Regions from separate parts of the Acetobacterium wieringae genome, predicted to be linked through region 1. Evidence: a T-box and tRNA genes for the amino acid it is inferred to sense, from the RefSeq annotation. Region 1 holds a T-box; the other holds one or more tRNA genes.
What was found. The T-box of region 1 lies ahead of thrS (threonine--tRNA ligase). A T-box ahead of a tRNA ligase gene usually reads a tRNA of that ligase, here a tRNA-Thr.
Positions count from the first base shown of each region.

Region 2: it has a tRNA-Thr gene. The T-box ahead of thrS (threonine--tRNA ligase) is inferred to sense a tRNA for this amino acid. The anticodon was not compared.

Region 1 covers NZ_CP097897.1:1,696,153-1,704,532, reverse strand. The annotation lists gene thrS (threonine--tRNA ligase) at 1-1,586, opposite strand, end outside; T-box leader at 1,693-1,936, opposite strand; gene CHL1_RS08275 (B12-binding domain-containing radical SAM protein) at 2,007-3,719, opposite strand; gene ychF (redox-regulated ATPase YchF) at 3,914-5,011, opposite strand; gene rsfS (ribosome silencing factor) at 5,140-5,484, opposite strand; gene yqeK (bis(5'-nucleosyl)-tetraphosphatase (symmetrical) YqeK) at 5,520-6,014, opposite strand; gene nadD (nicotinate-nucleotide adenylyltransferase) at 6,077-6,718, opposite strand; gene CHL1_RS08250 (YhbY family RNA-binding protein) at 6,735-7,097, opposite strand; gene obgE (GTPase ObgE) at 7,149-8,380, opposite strand, start outside.
Region 2 covers NZ_CP097897.1:661,097-669,476, forward strand. The annotation lists gene tyrS (tyrosine--tRNA ligase) at 1-71, shown strand, start outside; gene hisS (histidine--tRNA ligase) at 83-1,318, shown strand; gene CHL1_RS03170 (THUMP domain-containing class I SAM-dependent RNA methyltransferase) at 1,489-2,694, shown strand; gene rlmB (23S rRNA (guanosine(2251)-2'-O)-methyltransferase RlmB) at 2,762-3,748, shown strand; gene CHL1_RS03180 (NYN domain-containing protein) at 3,745-4,257, shown strand; gene sigH (RNA polymerase sporulation sigma factor SigH) at 4,270-4,878, shown strand; tRNA gene CHL1_RS03190 (tRNA-Tyr) at 4,940-5,024, shown strand; tRNA gene CHL1_RS03195 (tRNA-Thr) at 5,036-5,111, shown strand; gene tuf (elongation factor Tu) at 5,182-6,375, shown strand; gene CHL1_RS03205 (DegV family protein) at 6,599-7,480, shown strand; gene rpsJ (30S ribosomal protein S10) at 7,771-8,079, shown strand; gene rplC (50S ribosomal protein L3) at 8,134-8,380, shown strand, end outside.

The DNA.
Region 1 (8,380 bases):
CCGGCAAAATGCTCAATCAGAATACCAAAGAACCGCTCGATACTGCCGAGAATGGTACGATGGACAATAACCGGACGGTGTTTTTCGCCGTCAGAGCCAATGTAGTTTAAATCAAAACGTTCCGGCATCTGAAAATCCAGCTGGATGGTACCACATTGCCAGGTTCGGCCGAGGCTGTCTTCCAGATGGAAGTCAATTTTAGGGCCATAGAAAGCCCCATCGCCAGGGTTTAAGCGATAGTTGATTTCTTTCTTTTCCAATGCGTTTCTTAAAGCATCAGTAGCGATTTCCCAGACTTCATCGGAACCAATGGCTTTTTCCGGCTTGGTTGATAATTCGACCTTATAGTTAAAACCAAACACCCGGTAAACATCATCAGCCAGATCAATCACCTTGATGACTTCGGCTTCGATTTGTTCGGGTGTCATAAAGATATGGGCATCATCCTGAGTAAAGTTTCGCACCCGCATCAAGCCATGAAGCGCCCCATGTAGTTCGTGGCGGTGAACCAGACCCAGTTCGGCCATCTTTAAGGGCAGATCCCGATAAGAATGGCCTTTGCGTTTATAGACCAGCATGCCGCCGGGGCAATTCATTGGTTTTACCGCATAGGAGGCGTCATCTATTTCAGTAAAATACATGTTTTCCTGATAATGATCCCAATGGCCGGAACGTTTCCACAGATCGGCATTTAAAATGATGGGCGTTTTAATTTCCTGATAGCCCCGCAACTGATGTTCCTGTCGCCAGAAATTCTCCAGTTCGTTGCGGATAATCATCCCCTTGGGGTGGAAAAATGGGAAGCCCGGGCCTTCTTCCTGAAGCGAGAAAAGATCCAGCTCTTTTCCCAGCTTACGGTGATCCCGTTTTTTGGCTTCTTCCAACCGGGTTAAGTAAGCTTCCAGTTCACTTTTTTTAGGGAAGCTGATTCCATAGATCCGCTGCAGCATTTTATTTTTTTCATCTCCCCGCCAGTAGGCACCAGCCAGACTGAGCAGTTTAATGGCCTTAATCCCACTGAGGTTTTGAATATGGGGGCCAGCACACAGATCCGAGAATTCCCCCTGTGAATAGAAGCTGATAATGGCATCTTCCGGGAGGTTTTCGATCAGCTCGGCTTTGTAAATTTCGCCTTCAGCATTAACTTTAGCCAGCGCCTCATTACGGCTTAACTCGTAACGGTTGATTTCCAAGCCTTCCTTAACGATCTTGCCCATTTCCTTTTCAATTTTTTCCATGATTTCCGGGGTGATAATTACATCCACATCAATATCATAGTAAAAACCGTTCTCAATCGCCGGGCCAATGGCCAGTTTAGCTTGAGGATAAAGCCGTTTAACCGCCTGGGCCAAAAGATGGGAACCAGTATGCCAAAAGGCGTGCTTACCGCCCTCATCTTCAAATTTCAGCAGATTAAGGGTGGCATCTTCATTAATGACCTGGCGGATATCAACAACCTCACCGTTTAGTTCTCCAGCCAGGGTATTTTTAGCTAATCCCGGACTGATATCATTGGCCACTTCAAGCACTGTAATTCCGGGTTCATAAGTCTTTATGGATCCGTCTTTTAACGTAATAGTAATCATTTTATTCTCCTTTGTTTTGGCGTTTATTGTGAGCATTCAGGGAATCTTAACGATCCGACTGATAAAACCATTTTAATTTAAAAAACAAAAAAGCCCCTTTGTCAAACAAAGGGACGTCTCAACGCGGTTCCACCCAATTTGATTCATTTTCATGAATCCACTTAAGTTCTGAATAACGGTCAGCACCGTAAAACCTTACTGTATTGAAAGTACCCAAGGTAACATTTCAAATTATTTCAGGCTTCGACTCCAAGGTGGTTTTCAATTATCTGTTGTATAAGCAATTACAGCCAGGTTGCCTACTCTCTGAAACATCGGGATAACTTACTCGTCCTTATCAGCGTCTTTTTTTATTTTTATTGTCTATCAGTATAACCTTTATCTAGCAGGGAATCAATACTTTTCAGAAAATTTAATATTTTATTCAACAACAATGTGCGATCCCGTTGCTGAAAAGACCACTAATCCCGTTTGCTCTGCTGTTGATAACGGCGCTCCGGAGAGGCGGCTAAGAAAGGCTGCTGAAAAATATTGAAACTTGACCTGAGTATAAATCTTTTTAGGTGCCTGATCAATAAAATCAGACAGATATTTCTCAATATTCTGCGGCTCTTTTAAAAACTCAAAGATCCATTCTTTATCTGGAGTCTGATCACACATACCCATTGGCATTCTGAAATTTCCCTGGGTGAGCCAATCGTATCGAAGACACTCGCCAATCTGATCGACCTTTTTGTGATCCCTGAAAAATTCGTGCAAAATAGCAAAGAGTTGTTCCTTTGATTTGCCCACATCATAATAGCCCTGATCTTCCCAATGACAGGAAAACGCTTCAAAAAAATCAAAGGGAGTAAGAAAAATCTTGTCCGCAAAAATATAGTTCATGCTTTGTTTAAAGTCGCCACTATTGTAGTACCGATCGACTAATACTTCAATTTGACGTAATTGAGAAAGCTCTTCTGCGCTAATATACTTATTTGAAATAATTTCATAGGGCGGAAAGCTGGCATACTGATACTGATGAATTAGCGCCTCGCTGCGAATCCGGGTACCTTTTAAACATTTAAGAAAGCCCACCTGCAGCATATCTGGGGCAAGAGCGATCACATGATTAAAGGATTCCTTGAAACTATCGTAGTTCTCAAAAGGTAAGCCGGCAATCAGATCCAGATGAATGTGGATATTCTGTGGCATTAGCAGTTTTTTTACATGGTCACCGGTTCGGGTCACACTGATTTTTCGGCCAATGGCAGCTAGAGTTTCCGGAGCCGTACTCTGGACGCCAATTTCAAATTGAATCAATCCCGACGGGGCTGTCTTAAGTAAGTTAATCATCTCGTTATCAATCAGGTCGCCGGTCATTTCAAAGTGAAAATTTGTTGGCCCGCCACGCTTAATCAGATGGGCAAATATTCTTTTGGCCCGACCGACGTCGCAGTTAAAGGTGCGATCCACCAGTTTGACCTGCTTGACCCCCACCGCAATAAAGAAATCCAATTCTGCAAAGACCCGATCCAGTCCCAGCAAATTTAACCCTTGCTTAGCCGAAGACAAACAATATGAACAGCAAAACGGACAGCCCCGCATGGTTTCGTAGTAAATGATTTTATGCTTAAGGCTGGCCATATCCACATTACTATAAGGAAACACCAATTGACTTAGGGGTACCGCTTCAGTATCAGGATTTTCGACAACCTGCCCCGCTGAACTGCGATAACAAAGTCCCGGAATTTTATTGAGGCCTTCGTGATAATTACCAGACTCCAGTAGCGCTTTTAGTTTGGCTTCCCCTTCGCCCTGAATAATCCGGTCACAAAAAAGATAAGCCTTTAGCAGCGCCACTCCATCAAAACTAACCTCGGGGCCACCAAAAATAATCTCAACCTGGGGTTTCGCTTTTTTAATGACTTCTGCCAGCTTAACTACCATCTCCATATTCCAGATATAGCAGGAGAAACCAATTCGTCTGGTATTTTGATCCAGAAGCAACTTAACAATCCGATGAAAGGGATCATTAATTGACATTTCTACAATTTCGACATCAAAATTCGGCAGCTGCGCTTTTAAAGAACGCACCCCCAAATTCGTATGGATATATTTGGCATTAATAGCTACTAGGACAAGATCTTTCACGGTAACCTCCAGGTCTTCGGGGATTTAAGTCTGGGAATAAGTTAATAAAAAAATTCTTTGCTGCCGAGTTGTTACACCTCTTAATACTCTGCTTAGATGAATAGAAGCAGACAGTACCGTTTGCCCTGGATAGTAATTATCCAGCGTAAATGGCAGCAACGCTCACGGCAATTAAATAAATCAAACGATATTTGTTATACATTAAAGCGGAAAAAAGTTACGTCGCCATCTTTCATGACATACTCTTTACCTTCTACCCGGGTCACGCCACTTTCTTTGGCTTTTACTTCCGAACCGGCTTCAACCAGCTGATCGAAACTGGTGATTTCAGCTCGAATAAAACCCCGCTCAATATCGCTGTGTATTTTTCCGGCAGCCTGGGGTGCCTTCGTACCTTCGGTAACTGTCCAGGCCCGAATTTCCTGGGGGCCAGCGGTTAAAAAAGTAATCAGCCCCAGCAGTTTATAGCCAGAGCGAATAACCTGATCCAGGCCTGATTCGTCCAAACCCATATCAGATAAAAACTCCGTCTTTTCGACTTCGTCAAACTGGGCGATTTCTTCTTCAATTTTAGCCGATATTTTAATGATGTCTTTATGACTGCCGGAGTGGTTTTCCCGCACTGTTGCTTTTAAACGGGTTACCATATCATTATCTTCATGGAGATCATCTTCAGAAACGTTGGCGATATACAGTACCGGCTTGATGGAAATCAGCTGAATGGTTTGGATAAATTCCCATTCATCCGCAGAAAAATCCTCATCATTGGGCATTTTGCCACCTTCTAGGATTTCCCGCAGCCGCATCGCCACCTCAATATTTGCCTTTTCCTGAGGATTGGTCTTGGCCAACTTTTTATTTTTTTCTATCCGTCGATCTAGCATTTCAATGTCAGCAAAGATCAATTCCAGATTAATGGTTTCCAGATCATCAATGGGATCAATTTTTCCTTCCACATGCACCACGTTGTCATCTTCAAAACAACGAACCACATGGACTATGGCATCAACCTCCCGAATATGTGAAAGAAACTTGTTGCCCAGCCCTTCCCCCTTGCTTGCGCCTCGTACCAGACCAGCAATATCCACAAATTCGATGGTGGTGGGAATAACCTTTTTAGAATTGTACATTTTTTCCAAAATCGCCAGACGGGGGTCCGGTACAGTGACAACCCCGATATTGGGATCAATCGTACAAAATGGATAATTGGCAGACTCTGCTCCGGCCTTGGTTAATGCATTAAATATGGTGCTTTTCCCAACATTGGGTAAGCCAACGATTCCTATCTTCATTATTACCTCTTTCTTATTTTCGTCTAAAACATTTCTCCTGACATTTAAAAAGGTGGGTTTTCCCGTTCCCTTGGAACAAGAAGTACCACCATTTCAAATTTGGTCAGCGCTTTTTTGTAAACAGACGTCTATCGATTGACAACAGTGTTTTTCCATAATTTTTCGAGATTATAAAACTCCCGTTCTTCAGCATGGAAGATATGGACAATCACATCGTAGTAGTCCAGCAAAATCCAGCGGGCTTCACGTAAACCTTCAACCCCTTTAGGAAAGATCTCCAGTTTTTGGGCCTCATACTCAATATTTTCGGCGATCGCCTTGACCTGTCGCTCAGAGCTACCACTGGCAATAACAAAATAATTTGCAATGGAGGTCATCTCCGTAACATCGATGACTTCAATATCATCGCCATTTTTTGCTTCAATCCACTCTTTAATCTTTTGTGCAAATTCATCTGGATTAATAATGATCACTCACTTTCTTTTTTTAATTTCTTGATTACTTTTTTTCATAGATTTCTGGTTTTAATCAGCAAATCATTTCGTGCTTCAAGGGTATGCTTATGAAGCAGCGCACCAATTTTTACGACATGGCAGATACAATTGGATAATGCCAGTATAACTGCCTGATCAAGATCTGTTTTTGCTGCCGCTCGAATGGCCTCAACCCCAGGAAAAGATCGGTCTTTTTCGATATAATCAGCCAAATAAACAATCTTGTCCAGGGTGCTCATTTTCTTACACCCGGTGGTGTGATAACACACCGCATGTTGAATCGCCACATCGGTGATGCCATAGCGTTCTTCAACTAATACCGCACCCACCGGGCCATGAAGTAATTGGGGATCATGGCGACTGACCCGGTCGACTTTAATCTGATGCTTTTTGGCATAGCCGAGAAGCTTTTCGTCCGGCATATTTTTGGCACAGTCATGCAGTAGTGCCGCCAGTCTGGCCTGATTAAGGTCAACCCCAAAACGACTCGCCAGTTGTTCAGCCGCCAACCACGTTAATTGTATGGCGAAAGCGTTTTGGACTCAGCTTATTTTCAAGATCTGTAGTGATCTCAGTCCAGTTCATGTTGATCCCCATGTGTCCCATTTGGCAAATAGAGGCCCTGGTCGTGGATATAGGCTTCCACCGGATCGGGTAAGAGGTACCGGATGGAATAACCATTCTTAATCCGGGAGCGGATATCGGAAGAGGCGATGTCCATTTCCGTGGCGTAAAGCTTAAATATCGATGCCCCATAAATCTCCTGAAGTTCTTTGATCCGCATATCCAGGCGATCATGGCTATAGCCCGGGCGGAAGGTGGTAATGAACTTTACCGACTTAAGTAGCTCCGGCGCACCCTTCCACAAGGTAATCTCAAACATTAAATCGGCCCCGGCAATAAAATAAAAATCACAGTCCGGGTATATTTCTTTAATGCTATTAATCGTGTCAATGGTATAGGTGATGCCACTCTGGTCGATTTCATGGGTTAATATCTCAAAACGATCGTTGCTGGCAATGGCCAGTTCCACCATTTTTAACCGGTGTTCTCTGGCAATTTCATCTTGCGATAATTTAAATGGGTTATTCCCAGTGGGAATAAACAAAACCTTATCCAACTCATATTGATCCCGAGCCGACTCTGCCAACAGCAGATGACCCGTATGGATGGGATTAAAACTTCCTCCCAGAAGACCGATTTTTTTCTTCATCTCAAACCTTTACTTTTTATGAATTAGTGAATTTTCGTGATGGGCTTAATGATTTTTTCTTAACCCGTTTGATGGGTTTTGCATTTTTAGTGGGAACCTCAATTTTCGTTTTTAATAAATTCTTTTTATAAAGAATAAATTTGTTACCGATGGTGCAGACAATCTCCGCTTTGGTGGCAGCGGCCAATTCCCGGGCGACGTCACCAACTTCTTCCATGGAGTTATTCTGAACCTTTCCCTTGATTAACTCCCGGGCAATGATGGCATCTCTAGTCTGCACAATAACTTGCTCGGTAACGCCTTCCTTGCCAACGAAAATGATATCAGGGATATCCATGGCCAGCTTTCTTAAATAACTTCTTTGTTTACTTGTTAACATTTTTTCTCAACTTTCTACGACGCTATTATAGCATATTATTATGGGCAAAATCTATTTAAAATACTCAAATTCGATGTCTTCCAACTGAACAACATCCTCATCCTGAATGCCCATTTTTTCCAACTCTGCAAATACGCCTTTATCTTTTAGCACCCGCTGGAAGAAACCAACTGAATCCAAATCTTCAAAGTTAACGGATGTAATCAGTCGCTCCAGGAAATCGCCTTTAACAATATATAAATGATCACGTTTTTCAACAGTAAATTGTTTTTCCATAAAGTCAGGGGTATAAACGGATTCAGTCTCTGGTTCAATGTCAAAAATCGGTTCAACCTCACCGATTTCATCCAGCAAGGTTATCGTTCGGCTAAGCAGTTCGTTAAGCCCCTGGCCGGTTACTGCTGAAATTACAAAAACCTCGTAACCGAGTTTTTCGAGTTCGGCTTTGAGTTCAGCTGTTTCGCCAGCATCAGCGAGAAGATCAACCTTGTTCAAAGCGACAATCTGCACCCTCTGGGCTAGTTTTTCATTATACTTTTCCAACTCTAAATTAATCGCTTTAAAATCTTCCAGGGGATCCCGGCCTTCACTGCCAGCTGCGTCCAACAGATGGATTAGCAGCTTGGTTCGTTCCACATGACGGAGGAACTGGTCACCCAGTCCGGTTCCTTCATGAGCGCCCTCGATCAAACCGGGAATATCGGCAATCACAAACGGATCAAAATTTCGCCATTCAACCACCCCCAGATTAGGGACAATGGTGGTAAAATGGTAATTGGCAATTTTGGGTTTGGCTTTGGTGATTACCGAGAGCAGTGTTGATTTCCCAACATTGGGAAATCCAATCAGACCCACATCAGCCAGCAGTTTCAGCTCAAGAATAACAGTTCGTTCCTGACCTTTTACTCCACCCTGAGCAAAACGAGGTGCCTGTCTGGTAGCTGTTGCAAAATTCATATTTCCACGACCACCCCGACCGCCTTCTGCTACCCGGTATTTTTGTCCGTGTTCGGAAAGGTCGCAGATAATCCGTCCGGTATCCTTATCTTTAACAATCGTTCCAACCGGAACCTTAATGATCAGGTCTTCTCCGGTTTTACCGGTGGAGCGACCGCCGGTGCCGTTTTCACCATTTTCTGCCTTGTGTTTTCTTTTATATTTAAATTCCATCAGGGTTCGAAAACCATTATCGGCCATAAACACAATATTGCCGCCATGACCTCCGTTCCCGCCATCGGGACCGCCGTTGGGGACATATTTTTCGCGCCGGAAACTCATTCCAC
Region 2 (8,380 bases), 1.0 Mb from region 1:
CAGATTTTAAAGACAAGAAAATTGTTCTCAAAAAGGGCAAAAAAGCGTTCAAGCAAATTAATTTAGTATAGAAGGTGACCAGATGATCAGTTCAAAACCTGTGAGAGGTACCCGGGATATTTTGCCCGAGGAAATGAAAATTCGGGATCGGTTGGAGCAACAGATATTGGCAGTCTACCGTTCTCATGGCTTCAGCCGGATTGAAACCCCGGTGATGGAAAATCTCGAATTGCTGCTGGGCAGTGATGGTGGCGAGAACTTAAAAATGCTGTTTACCATCTTAAAGCGTGGCGAAAAGCTGGATTTAAGTCAGGAAGCCAGTGTAACAGATCTTTGTGATATGGGTCTGCGCTTTGATCTAACTTTGCCCCTGAGCCGTTTTTATTCAAACAATCAGGAAGTGCTCGAAACGCCGTTTAAGGCAATACAGATCGGTAATGTCTTTCGGGCGGAGCGACCTCAAAAAGGCCGGTTTCGGGCCTTTAAACAATGTGATATCGATATTATTGGCGATCCTACCGTTTCGGCAGAGATTGAGCTAATGGATACCACGGCCAAAGCGCTGCTGGCAATGGGGTTTGCCGGTTTCACGATAAAAGTGAATCATCGTCAGCTCTTAAGTGAAGTCATTATCAATGCTGGCTTTGCCGCAGATCAGGTCGGAACAGTCTGTATTGCACTCGATAAAATGGATAAAATTGGAGTCGCTGGAGTAACCGGCGAATTGTTGGAAAAGGGACATGACCAGGAAAAAGTCGACAAGCTGATGGCCTGTGTGACCGGCATTAGTCTGGACAATTTGGAACGGTGGGTGGAAGATGCTGTTGCTGTTGGCCAATTAAACGAGGTGATTAACACCGTCAAAATCCTTGCTAAAGAACAATTTGATGTTGTTTTTGACTTTTCGCTGATCCGGGGAATGGGTTATTACACTGGTCTGATCTTTGAAGTCAGCTATGGCCCTTATGGTTATTCCATTGCCGGTGGTGGCCGTTATGACAACATGATTGGCAAATACAATAAAGTTTCAGTACCGGCAGTGGGTTTCTCGATTGGCTTTGAGCGAATCATTACGATTCTTATGGAAGAGCAGAAAGATGCCCGGCAAGTTGATTCGGCAATCATCCTGTTCTACGATCCACAGAGCAGCAACATGGCAGAAGTTATTGGTGAAGGCGATCGCTGGCGGATCAAAGGGTATCAGGTCAATCTGGTGGCCATGAAGAAAAAATTTGGTAAACAGATTGCCGCCTGGGATAATGGACAATACGAAGGCTTTGTGGTTTTTGGTCGGGATGAAGCGATAAAGAATTTTTAGAAGAAGAACTGATTTTTACTGCCCCAGGCACCGGTTGCGATGAGTGTAACGGTGTTTGGGGTTTCATTTTTATTTAAATATAGTTATTTAAGAATATCTCGAATTTTTGTGTTATAATGTACTATTGAGAGTTAACGACAAGATCAAAAATAATGATAAAGGAAAAATGAATGTCGAAAAAGATAAACTTAATTGCCACAGTGGCTTTTGGAATCGAAAGTGTGGTAAAGGACGAAATAAAAAAACTGGGCTACGAGGTAACTGAAGTGGAAAACGGAAAAATCCGTTATTCCGGGCCTCTGGAAGCGATTCCCCGGTCAAATCTCTGGCTCCGTTGTGCTGATCGGGTGCTGTTGGAGATTGGCCGTTTTAAGGCCGAAACCTTTGATGAACTGTTTGAGAAAACAAAGGCATTGCCCTGGGAAAACTGGATCCCGGTTGACGGCGAATTTCCGGCGGCTAAAATTACCAGTGTTAAATCAACGCTGTTTAGTAAATCGGACGGACAGCGAATTGTCAAAAAAGCCGTGGTGGAACGCTTAAGATCGAAATATCAGGTCGATTGGTTTGATGAGAATGGCGGAAAGTATCCGATTCATATTCAAATTCTTAAAGATGAAGTCACCCTTTCCATCGATACCAGTGGCTCTGGTCTTAATAAGCGGGGGTACCGCCAATATGGCAATGAGGCGCCGCTAAAAGAAACCATTTCTGCGGCGCTGGTTTATCTATCCCGGTGGCGACCAGATCGGGTTTTTCTCGATCCTCTTTGTGGATCCGGAACGATTGTCATTGAAGCGGCGCTGATCGGTAAAAATATTGCCCCGGGGCTGAAACGGGATTTTGTCTCTGAAACCTGGGACGCCATTCCGCCGGAATTGTGGGAACAGGCTCGTCAGGAAGCCCGGGATGCCATCAATGACAAAGAATTTTTGTTGCTGGGATCCGATTGTGATGCCAATGCGCTAAAACAAGCCCGGACGAATGCAGAATTGGCTGGCGTTTCAGATTTGGTCGCTTTTCAAAAACTGCCGGTTCAGTCGGTATCCACCAAGAAAAAATATGGGGTCATTATCACCAACCCGCCCTATGGTGAGCGAATCGGCGAAGAAAAAGAAATTCAACGCCTCTATCGTGATATGGGTAAGGTCTTTCACAGTCTGGATAGTTGGTCTTATTTTATTATTACCGGTTATGAAAAGTTTGAGAAATATTTTGGCGAAGTGGCAACCAAGAATCGCAAGCTTTATAATGGCGACATTAAGACCTACTATTATCAGTATTATGGACCACTGCCGCCACGAAAACGAAACCCTGTCGATGAAGCCCAAAATATGAATGCAGAAACTGAAATAAACACACAAGCCAATAAATAAACGAAATAATGCAAGAATCGGTTTATCGAGAAATAAATCGAATTAAAATAAAAGAATAGGTGAAAAGATGAAACGAGTATCAAATAGTCGCTCAAACAGCAGCAAGACCAGTGACAAGCCCCGAGGGAAAAGAAATGACCAGGCGGTAAATGGGGATAAAAGGCCCCGCAAGTTTGAAGAACGTGGGGAAAAGGACGATAAAAAACCACGGAAATTTGACAGTCGAGATTCCCGGGAGGAGCGTGGCCCCCGTCGCTTTGACGATCGGCGACCACAACGCAAGTTTGATGGATATAATCGGGAAGACGAAGGCGTTACCGCAGAAACGTTTGTAATTGTCGGAAAAAACCCGGTGATGGAAGCACTTCGTTCCGGTCAGGAAATCGACAAGTTATTGATTTTAAAAGACAATACCGATCATGTTCTTAAAAAGATTAGCGATGCAGCGAAAAAACAGAATATCATTATTCATTCGGTCGAAAAAGCCAGACTGGAGTATCTGGCTGATGGTCAGGTACATCAGGGGATTGTGGCGTTGATGGCGCCATTTCCCTATAGTAATCTTCAGGATATCTTAAATCATGCCAAAAGCAAGGGTCGAGCCCCCTTTATCGTTATTCTCGATCATCTGACGGATCCCCATAACTTGGGGGCGATAATACGGAGTGCCAATATTTGTGGGGCTGACGGCGTCATCATTCCCAATCGCCGCTCGGCTTCGCTAACAGCGGTTTCGGTAAAGGCTTCATCTGGAGCAGTATCCCATACCCCGATTGTTAAGGTGACAAATTTAAGTCAGACAATTGATGACCTTAAGAAAAAAGGTTTCTGGATCATGTCCACTGACATGAAAGGGAATCCCTATTATAAGGCTGATTACAAGGGATCGCTGGCCATTGTCATTGGCAATGAAGGTAACGGGATCAGTGAAAAGATAAAGAAGCAATGTGATTTTTCGGTATCGATTCCGATTCATGGCGAGATCGAATCCTTTAATGCATCAGCAGCAGCAGCGATCATTTTTGCAGAGGCTGCCAAACAGCGATTTCAATGAAAACCATATTAATTGTGGATGGTTATAATGTCATTCATGGTTCAGATGATTTAAAACGTCTTTCAGAAATTCAGTTGGAAGAAGCCAGGCTAAAGTTGATCGATGATTTAAATGGCTACAGCGGATTTAAAGGATGGGAAACCATCCTTGTTTTCGATGCCTATCAGCAACAATCATTGGAAAAACGGGAAGAAGTCCATGGCCGGATCAAAGTAGTGTTTACCGAAAAGAATAAAACCGCCGACAGCTATATTGAAAAGCTTGTCTATAGCCTCCCGAAAGCTTATAACGTTCGGGTGGTAACGTCAGATTTTACCCTTCAGCAAATGGTCATGGCCAACGGCGCCGAGCGGGTTCCAGTGCGGGAGTTGATCCAGGATATGGAAGCGTCGTTGAAGAATTTTCGGGATGATAAGAGAAAAAGCGTCCCGAAACAGGGTCTTAAGCTCAGTGATTTTTTGGATGAAGAAACCCTGGATCAATTTAACAAAATGCGTGTTAAAGAATAATGTGAGGAAAAGATGGTTAAGCTAAGCAATGATAAACTAGCGGAATCGGAAATCGTCAGGCGTGCCCAGCAGGGGGACAAAGAGGCAGAGGAGTATCTTCTGGAAAAATATCGAAAAAATGTCCTGATCCGAGCCCGTTCTTATTATCTGGTTGGCGGGGATCATGAGGATTTGATTCAGGAAGGGATGATTGGGTTACTAAAGGCTATATGGGACTTTCGCCCTGATCGGGAGACACAATTTGCAACTTTTGCCAATCTTTGTATCGAACGCCAAATTCAAACAGCGATCAGCTCGGCGAATCGTCAGAAACATATGCCACTTAACAATTCGGTATCAATTTATGCGGCTGTTTCGGAAGAAGATCCTGGAAATACGATTTTTGACCGATTGGCAGCTAAAAAAAGTGTGGAGCCGGGAGTAAAATTAATTAAAGAAGAAGAATTGGAACAGCTGATGATTGATGTTAAACGGGAATTGTCCAGCTTTGAGAAAAAAGTTCTGGCACTTTATATCCAGGGGGCCTCCTATTATGAGATTTCCAGAATATTAGCGTGTGGAAATAAATCGGTGGACAATGCCTTGCAGCGCATTCGAAAAAAAATCGGTAAAAAGATTTAAAAAACAGTTGACAAAAATGGCAAAACAAACTATTATAGAGAAGCTGAATTAATAAGCACGTGGGAGAATGCCCGAGTGGCTAAAGGGGGCGGACTGTAAATCCGTTGACGACGTCTACGATGGTTCGAATCCATCTTCTCCCACCACTTTATTATAAGCCCTCATAGCTCAGTAGGTAGAGCACCACCATGGTAAGGTGGGGGTCTCCGGTTCAAATCCGGATGAGGGCTCCATTTTTATATCATAAATTAAATTTGACATAGTGGTTAAACGATAATATTTAGATTTATAAGGAGAATACAAATGGCAAAGTCAAAATTTGAAAGAAATAAGCCCCACGTAAATGTTGGAACAATTGGTCACGTTGACCACGGTAAAACGACATTAACAGCGGCCATCACATCTGTATTAAACAAACGTTTTGGAACCGGTGAAGCCGTAGCATTCGAAAACATCGATAAAGCCCCAGAAGAAAGAGAACGTGGAATCACTATTTCCACCGCTCACGTTGAATATGAAACAGCGAACCGTCATTACGCCCACGTTGACTGCCCAGGCCATGCCGATTATGTTAAGAACATGATCACTGGTGCTGCCCAAATGGATGGTGCCATCCTGGTTGTTAGTGCGGCTGATGGTCCAATGCCACAGACCCGTGAACATATCCTGTTAAGCCGTCAGGTCGGTGTGCCATACATCGTTGTTTTCTTAAACAAAGTTGATATGGTCGATGACGAAGAATTACTGGAATTAGTTGAAATGGAAGTTCGCGAACTGCTTGACGAATACGAATTCCCAGGTGATGATACCCCAATCATTCCCGGATCGGCATTACGTGCCTTAGAAGATCCAGACGGCGAATGGGGCGACAAAATTGTTGAACTGATGACTGCTGTTGACAACTGGATCCCCGATCCAGAACGTGATACCGACAAACCATTCCTGATGCCAGTTGAAGATGTTTTCTCAATCACTGGTCGAGGAACTGTTGCAACCGGACGTATCGAACGTGGTGTTGTTAAAGTTGGTGAAGAAGTTGAAATCGTTGGTATCCACGACAGCCGAAAAACCGTTGTAACCGGAATCGAAATGTTCCGTAAATTACTGGACGAAGGTCGTTCTGGCGACAACGTTGGTGCATTACTGCGTGGTGTTGACCGTACTCAGATCGAACGTGGTCAGGTACTGGCTAAACCAGGCTCCATCAAACCACATACCCACTACATGTCAGAAGTCTATGTCTTAACCAAAGAAGAAGGTGGACGTCATACCCCATTCTTCGATGGCTACCGTCCACAGTTCTACTTCAGAACAACCGACGTTACTGGTATCATCAAATTACCAGAAGGTGTCGAAATGGTAATGCCTGGCGATAACGTTCAAATGGAAATCACCCTGATCACTCCAATTGCGATCGAAGAAGGTTTACGTTTTGCGATTCGTGAAGGTGGCCGTACTGTTGGTTCTGGTGTTGTTGCCAAAATGTTGGAAGACTAATAACAGAGCAAAGACAGACTAAATAAATAACTTATGGATATTTAAATTAGCAACCCATCATATAGAAAATTAACCGTCCTTTTTAGGGCGGTTTTTTTATTTGGATATTGTTAAAATTATAAGTTAGTGATAAAATAATGACTTAAACAAAATGATAAATTAATAGCAATAAGTAGTATCGATAAGTTGAAAATTGCTGGCTGCAATTGGAAAGAAGTGAAAAATGATAAGACTTTTAGTGGACAGTATGTGCGATCTGCCAAAAGATTTTGCAAATCATCCCAACTTGGATATGGTTTCGTTAAATGTAATTATAGAAGGCGTGGCTTATCGGGATAAACGGGAAATTGATTTGGATGGCATGAATAAATTTATGGCCCGGGGAATCGTGCCAACCACATCTCAGGTGAATCCGGGGGACTTCCTGGAATACTTTGAAGATTGTGCTAAGAATAATGTGGAATGTCTGTATCTGGCTTTTACCTCTAAACTATCGGGGAGTTATGAGACGTCATGCCTGATTCTAAAAGAAGTGAAGGAAAAATATCCCGCCTTCAACTGTCGGATTGTTGACAGTCTCCACAGCGGTGGCAGCATTGGCCTGATTGCGGTGGAGTTGTTGAAATTGGTTGACCAGGGCAAAGACCTGGACTATCTGGCTGCTGCGGCAAAAAAAATTATTCCTCATGCTCACTTCTATTTTAGTATTGAAGATCTTAACTGGCTTTATATGGGTGGGCGGGTATCTAAGGGTACTGCTGTTGTTGGCGGGTTCCTAAAAATTCATCCGATCGTTTCAGTGGAAGAAGGGGAATTGAAGATCATTGGCAAATCCCGGGGGCCTAAGAAAGCGCAAAAGACAATTATTGATAAAACGGCTGAAAACATTGCTGGTTATCTGGATCAACACGTTGGCATTGCATTTAATGGCTCGATGAAGCCGGTGGAGGAGTACGATGCAGCGCTTCGTTTAATGGGTGTTAAACATATTGAACCAGTCCCGATCGGATGTGTGTTGGCTGCTCATTTGGGACTTCAGGGGACAGGGATTTATTTTTTTGACACGGCGCCGGAGACGATTTTGGAGCAAACGAAAAATAATTGAAAAATCTTGTAAAATATGAAAAAACGCTTGCCAAAGGCGTTTTTTTCTTGTATAATGTGAAAGGTTGACACTCTGCGATGAAGTGAGAGGTTGCTGTCGCCTTAGGCAGGTTTTTCCCATGGAGTATGTCACGATCTTAGAATCGGACGACAACCACTTAAATCATCTGATTTTTGCAAAATGATCCGTCATTTTGCTAAAAAAATAATGATGAAACACCCGGATGGGTTGACGAGTGGTTGGAGTACCTAAATGACGAGTAAAAATTGATAAGGAGGTAAAATTTAGGTATGGCAAAACAAAAAATTAGAATCAGATTAAAAGCGTTTGATCACAAACTGTTGGATCAATCCGCTGAACGAATTGTGGAAACAGCAAAGAGAACAGGTGCGAGCGTTTCTGGCCCGGTGCCACTGCCAACAGACAAAGAAATCATTACAATTCTGCGAGCAGTACACAAGTATAAGGATTCCAGAGAGCAATTTGAAATGCGTACTCACAAACGGTTGATTGACATTTTAAACCCAACACCAAAAACCGTAGACGCATTAATGCGATTGAACTTACCAGCAGGCGTTGATATAGAAATCAAACTATAAGCCCCAATTGGTATTATGATTGCAAAGCAATCCAATGATATTTAGGAGGAAATGATGAAAAAAGCGATTATCGGACGAAAAATTGGAATGACCCAGATTTTCACAGAAAATGGAACAGTAATTCCAGTAACAGTAGTTGAAGCAGGGCCCTGCGTTGTGCTTCAAAAGAAAACCATCGAAACTGACGGATATGAAGCAGTGCAATTAGCATTTGGCGAAGTGAAAGAACGACGCATGACAAAACCGCTAAAAGGTCACTATGACAAAAACAGTATCGAGTATAAAAAAGTAATCCGGGAAT